3 regions of the Brenneria sp. L3-3C-1 genome follow, and region 3 is predicted to be linked to each of the others. Evidence: predicted binding sites of a transcription regulator. Region 3 holds the regulator's gene; each other region holds the start of a gene.
The links. Region 3 encodes CRP, which controls carbon source genes, mostly activating them, when cyclic AMP is high. Its sites were predicted from a motif close to ATGTGANNNNNNTCACAT; they were not measured.

Region 1 (2,277 bases), on a different contig from region 3:
GATTCAGACGATAGGCGGCGCTCAGGTTCAGGTTCGAGGTCACCAGATCCGTTTGCCCGCCGATGGAGCCGGCCGCGTAATTATCATTGAAATCGGTAGCCAGGCCGTAGTTGGTCACGGCGGATGCCCCGATGGCCCATTGATCGTTCAGCGGCATAATAAAGTGCAGGTTCGGCACCCAGGCATGCGGCGCGATATTCTTGGCGCTGGTATCCTGACCGGTGAAGGAATTTTTCCCCTGCACATCAATATCGGGATTAATGTAGGTCACGCCGCCGGAAAAAGAGGGACGGTCAAATAGGGTCATGGTGGCGGGGTTACGGCTACCGGATGCGGCATTGTCCGCCACGGCGCCTTCACCGGAAAACGCACGCCCCAGACCAGAGGAAGAATACTCGTTGAGCTGGAAGCCGGCAGCGGATGCATTTGTTGAAACCAGTGCCACTGCAACAGCAATTGCGGATTGTTTTAACAGGTTTTTCTGGCTCATGACCAAAACCTCTTTATGTGGTCGTTATTCGACTTTGTTACACCAAGTAACAAGGGACGCGCATTGTAGGGGGCGCATTCGGTCTGACAAATCAGACCAGTTGGCAAAGTATAAGTTGGGAATATGTTAATGTTGCAAATGTGTATTAAAAATATGACAAAAATGATACAGAAGTTAGATCTACTTAACGTTTTGGTTAATTTTCGTGATAAGTAATTACGAGGGTTTTACTCTACGATAACAATGAAATGTGATAGATCTCACTAAATTCCCCCACGGACAGTAAGTTCTAGTGCTGTGCCGACCCGGTGAGTAGAATAGACGGGAATATAAGGTTTTTTGAACTGGATCATATCTGTTGTACTGGTCTCTGCCGTAGAGGAAAGAATGATGACAAACGCAATAAACAAATGTTCTGCTGAAGAAACCGCCGCCTGCTGCTGCGTCGATGTTGGCACGGTGATGGATAATACGGATTGCACCGCGTCTTACAGTAAAATCTTTACCGATCGGGCTGAGGCTGAAGCTACGCTGAAAGCGCTGACGGAGAAAGCCCGGTCGGTGGAATCCGATCCTTGCCAGATCGACAGTAAGCTGGCCACGGTGGACGGCGGCGTGAAGCTGGATATTGACTTCACTTTCTGCTGTCAGGCGGAAACGCTGATTTTCCAGCTTGGGCTGCGTTAAGTTTCGCCTTGTTTCGGGGCCGTACGGCCCCTGCTTTTATCCTGTCAGGCCGTTACGGCAATAACATTTATCTCCCCGAATTACACCTGCTTCTCTCACGTCGGCGTTCACACTTTTGTTCTTTGCTCGTTTGCGTAATGTAACTATCTGGTTAACAATGAGATCAGGTCTGACCTGTTGTGCGCAGGCTAATGTTCTCGGTTAACAGGAGCGTTTATGAGCGAGGTGTTACCACTGATAACCCGTCGTGGCGATCGCGTGGCGATTGTTAGCGGGCTGCGTACTCCGTTTGCCCGTCAGGCAACCGCCTATCACGGCGTGCCGGCCATGGAATTGGGAAAAATTGTGGTGAGTGAACTACTTATTCGCAGCGGGATCGACCCCGAACTGATCGAACTGTTGGTATTCGGTCAGGTGGTGCAAATGCCGGAAGCGCCCAATATCGCCAGAGAAATTGTGCTGGGAACGGGCATGAGCGTGCATACGGACGCTTACAGCGTATCCCGCGCGTGCGCCACCAGTTTTCAGGCGGTTGCCAACGTGGCGGAAAGCATCATGGCGGGAACCATTGCGGTGGGCATTGCGGGCGGCGCGGATTCCTCTTCCGTGCTGCCGATTGGCGTGAGCAAGCCGCTCGCCAGAGCGCTGGTCGATATGAGCAAAGCCCGCACGCTGGGTCAGCGGCTCAAGCTGTTGGCCCGGTTACGTCCCAAGGATCTGCTGCCGGTCGCTCCCCCGGTCGCTGAGTATTCCACCGGCCTGCGCATGGGCGACACGGCTGAACAAATGGCGAAAACGTACGGCATTAGCCGTGAAGAACAGGACGCGCTGGCGTATCGATCGCACCGTTTCGCCGCCCGCGCCTGGGAGGCGGGGAGCCTGCGTGATGAGGTGATGACCGCGTATGTCCCTCCTTACCGGCAGGCGCTCAGCGAAGATAATAATGTGCGTCGGGATTCCGCTCCGGAGCATTATGCCCGGTTGCGGCCGGCTTTCGATCGTAAGCACGGCAGCGTGACGGCGGCCAATAGCACGCCGCTGACTGACGGAGCGGCGGCTATTCTGATGATGAGCGAGTCCAAAGCCAAAAGTTTGGGCAT
Region 2 (2,277 bases), on a different contig from region 3:
CATAAAGCTGCCTTATCCGCACTTTTTCCTTATTGGACAGACCGCTGCTCATCGGCCCGGCGGGAACGAACACCGCCGGCAGATGACCGAACGACAGCGCCGCCATCAGTAAACCGGGCACAATTTTGTCACAGATGCCGAGATACAACGCGCCGTCAAACATGTTGTGCGACAGCCCTACCGCCGCGGACATGGCGATCACATCGCGGCTCATCAGCGACAGCTCCATGCCATCCTGCCCCTGGGTGATGCCGTCGCACATGGCGGGAACGCCCCCGGCGACCTGCCCCACCGCGCCTACCTTACGCAAGGCCGCTTTTAGCCGCTCAGGGTAGTTTTCGTAAGGCTGGTGAGCGGAAAGCATATCGTTATAGGCGGTGATAATCGCAATGTCGCTGTGAACCATATTTTTGAGCGCCGCTTTATCATCCGGCGTGCAGGCGGCAAAACCGTGCGCCAGATTACCGCAGGCCAGCTGCGAACGATGCACCTTACTGTCCCTGGCGGCATCGATCCGCTTAAGATAGGCCCGGCGCGAGGCGGCTGAACGTGCAATAATCTGCTGTGTGACCTGTAATACAACCGGGTTCATACTGCCTCCTGGGTCTGAGTCAACGTTGACCTGTAATGAAAAGCGCCATCAAGAACGGCATAAGGGGAACGACGACACGTCACCCGCGAGCATGGAGGATGTTATTTTTTCCACACTGAATGCGCCCTTTCTGAATAAAACACCCCCCTCCCCTGTTAATTAAAAAAACAGAAGCGTGTGTTGGTAAAAATTTAATAACAAGCTGCGGCGGTATTAAATTTTCTGACGCCATCTTAACGCATTTTAAATGATGTTAACAAAAAATGTTACCGGTAACGTGATCGCTTCGACATTTCATCGTGATGATGAGATTCAGCACCTTACTCGCAGCGTAAAACCGCGCTTTTGCTCAAAACCCGGCGGGCGAACAGGCATGATGTTACCGGTAACTAAAAAAGCAGCGGCGACGCCAAAGTAAAAAATAATCACCATAAATATCATATAATTAAATTTTAATTTCCGCATTTCCCCTACGATTCCCTTCCGCCATCGGACGGATACCCTCCAATATTGGGCGGATGGACGTCACGTAATCTGTAACAGCTTGCAGTAACATAGTTTAAAGTGATCTTCATCACAGTTTTACCCGGCATAAAACGGTTTCATAGCCCCACGTCATTTACGCTGATATGTCGTTATTGCGCCGAGCGGAATACATTAAAAAAACCATTCTGTTATTTTTCAGTATGGCCGAGAGAAGCGATCGATTATTTATTATCTCCGTCGTCAATGACGCCAGGAAATATAACGACCTTTTATAAAAACATTAGAAGGCAGCCATCAGGAATTATTTATGAAAAATATTTTTTCACTGTCCCACAAGAAAGTGCTGATTACAGGTTCCGCACAAGGCATCGGTTTTCTGCTGGCTAAAGGTTTATCTGAATTTGGCGCGGAGATTATCGTTAATGACATTACCGCTGAACGCGCGGAGAAAGCCGTTGGGCAATTACGCGCTGCGGGTTTTCAAGCCTATGCGGCGGCATTTGATGTTACCGACCATGATGCTGTTCAGGAATCGATTCACCATATTGAAGAAAATATCGGCGCCATTGATGTATTAATTAATAACGCCGGGATCCAGCGCCGCCATCCGTTTACCGAGTTTCCGGAAAAAGAGTGGGATGACGTGATTAATGTTAATCAAAAATCGGTGTTTTTGGTTTCCCAAGCCGTGTCGCGATATATGGTCAAACGTCAGCGCGGAAAAATCATCAATATCTGTTCCATGCAGAGCGAACTAGGCCGGGACACCATCACCCCGTATGCCGCCTCCAAAGGCGCGGTAAAAATGCTGACCCGCGGCATGTGTGTGGAACTTGCGCGTTATAACATTCAGGTCAACGGTATCGCCCCCGGCTATTTTAAAACCGACATGACCAAAGCCTTGGTGGATGACCAGGCGTTTACCGACTGGTTATGCAAACGCACTCCCGCCGCCCGCTGGGGCGATCCGGAAGAGTTAATCGGCGCGGCCGTCTACCTCTCATCCAAAGCATCAGACTTTGTCAACGGGCACCTGCTGTTCGTTGACGGCGGCATGCTGGTCGCGGTGTGACGAACACCGCCAACTGACTCTGAAAGGGGATATTATGTCCGGTAAATGCATTATTATCATGGGCGTATCCGGCACCGGGAAATCCAGTGTCGGCGAAGCGTTAGCCAGCCGCCTCAACGCCAAATTC
Region 3 (2,277 bases):
AGGGAAAAAAATCGAGTAGCCGGCGGCTAAAACCAGCCCGGCAGCCATACTCCGGGCGATACCGCCCAGGCTATGGCAATACTCTGACTTCATGGCTGTAAGTGACCTTGACCGTTTTATTCAGCATCAGCGCCACCGAGCAATATTTTTCCGCAGACAGTTCCACCGCGCGCGCGACCGCCTGCTCGGCCAATCCTTTGCCCGTCACGGTAAAATGCAGATTAATATGGGTAAACAAACGCGGCGCTTCCGTTCTCCGCTCCGAGGTCAGTTTAACTTCGCAATCCGCGACGTCATTACGCCCTTTCTGCAAGATCGACACCACATCAATCGCGCTACAACTGCCAATCGACATCAGCACCATTTCCATGGGACTTGGCGCTTTATCGCCCGAATTTCCATCCATCACCACCTGATGTCCGGAAGCTGATTCGCCCAGAAATGTTAAGTTTTCAACCCACTTCACCCGAGCCTGCATGCCGCCTCCGCTAAAAAATTTTTTAATATTTATATCGTTATTATACAAAAACAACCTATAACCACAGCTTTATCATGCTGACGCGAGACAACACAAGACACTTCCTCCAAGCTGTGTTAAAAATGAGAACAGAAGCTGTCTTTTCTGGACAAACTCAGATCGCGGGAAGATGATAACGTCGCCAGACAGAAGCTCCAGTATATTCCCTGACGGCCTACACGTAATTTGAATTTTTAGCAGTAAACACGCCGTACAGGGAACTCTGAGCCCTGTGATTTGCGCAGTGAATTACAACAGAGGATAATAGCGAATGGTTCTCGGCAAACCGCAAACAGACCCAACTCTCGAATGGTTCCTTTCTCATTGCCATATCCACAAGTATCCATCGAAGAGTACGCTGATTCACCAAGGTGAAAAAGCAGAAACGCTTTACTACATCGTGAAAGGCTCTGTCGCAGTGCTAATCAAAGATGAAGAAGGCAAAGAAATGATCCTCTCTTATCTCAATCAGGGAGATTTTATTGGCGAGCTTGGCTTGTTTGAAGAAGGCCAGGAGCGTAGCGCCTGGGTACGGGCGAAAACGGCTTGTGAAGTTGCTGAAATTTCCTATAAAAAATTCCGGCAGTTGATTCAGGTCAATCCCGATATTCTGATGCGTCTGTCCGCGCAGATGGCAAGCAGGCTGCAAGTGACCTCAGAGAAAGTCGGTAATCTGGCATTCCTTGATGTAACCGGTCGCATTGCCCAAACATTATTGAACCTGGCAAAACAACCCGATGCCATGACGCACCCAGATGGCATGCAAATAAAAATCACCCGCCAGGAAATTGGGCAAATCGTTGGCTGTTCACGCGAAACCGTGGGCCGCATTCTTAAAATGTTGGAAGATCAGAACCTCATTTCCGCACATGGTAAAACGATCGTGGTTTACGGTACGCGTTAAACCCGGCGATTACCCTACGACAAAAAAGCGTGAAGTCTCTTTCACGCTTTTTTTATAGCCATATAACACCGTAGCAAGGCGTATCAGGGCAGAACTTTGGCTGACTGGATCACGATCGGTTTGGTGGGCACATTTTGGTAAGGGCCGACGTTTTCGGTCTGCACCTGAGCGATTTTATCCGCCACGTCCATACCTTTTACCACTTTACCGAATACCGCATAGCCAAAATCACGCTGTCCGTGATCGAGGAAAGCGTTATCAGCCACATTGATGAAGAATTGACTGGTGGCGCTGTCTTTTTCCGCAGTCCGCGCCATGGAAATGGTGCCGCGCAGGTTGCGTAAGCCATTGTCCGCTTCATTTTTGATCGCCGGGTTGGTCGCTTTCTGCTTCATGTCGTCGGTAAAACCGCCGCCCTGAATCATAAAGCCGGGGATGACCCGATGAAACGTCGTGCCGTTATAAAAACCGTTATTCACGTACTCAACGAAGTTATTCACCGAAACCGGTGCTTTTTGGTTGTCCAATGCCAGCTCAATGTTTCCCGCCGAGGTCGTCAGCAAAACATGCGTTGTGCCGGAGGTAGCGAACACCGGAGAAAAAGCCGTAAGTGAAATAAAAGCCGCCGCAGCAGCCAGAGTACGTTTAAGCATGATAATTCCTTGTTGAAGAAACCGACCACTGAAAGCGTAATGATTGTAAATACCCACACCCGCCAACGCCACCCATTTACCTTTTTTTACGTATTATAAAAAGGCTGACGTTAAAGTCAGCCCAGACCATTGACAAAGCCCGTTATTAGGGAGAGCGTGGCGAGGGGCCGTAGCGGCGTAAGCCGCCGGAGCGCCCCTCGGTA

Region 1: a site for CRP is predicted at 739-756, ahead of JG725_RS05955 (YfcZ/YiiS family protein). Genes of this name have one in related genera too.
Region 2: a site for CRP is predicted at 1,155-1,172, ahead of idnO (gluconate 5-dehydrogenase). Genes of this name have one in related genera too.

The regions. Positions count from the first base shown of each region.
Region 1 is NZ_JAEMHF010000001.1:1,334,934-1,337,210, reverse strand. It holds gene fadL (long-chain fatty acid transporter FadL) at 1-490, opposite strand, end outside; gene JG725_RS05955 (YfcZ/YiiS family protein) at 881-1,177, shown strand; gene fadI (acetyl-CoA C-acyltransferase FadI) at 1,394-2,277, shown strand, end outside.
Region 2 is NZ_JAEMHF010000015.1:36,906-39,182, reverse strand. It holds gene edd (phosphogluconate dehydratase) at 1-592, opposite strand, end outside; gene idnO (gluconate 5-dehydrogenase) at 1,386-2,150, shown strand; gene JG725_RS19370 (gluconokinase) at 2,185-2,277, shown strand, end outside.
Region 3 is NZ_JAEMHF010000007.1:14,614-16,890, forward strand. It holds gene JG725_RS13870 (phosphoribulokinase) at 1-19, shown strand, start outside; gene JG725_RS13875 (OsmC family protein) at 71-478, opposite strand; gene crp (cAMP-activated global transcriptional regulator CRP) at 789-1,421, shown strand; gene ppiA (peptidylprolyl isomerase A) at 1,505-2,074, opposite strand.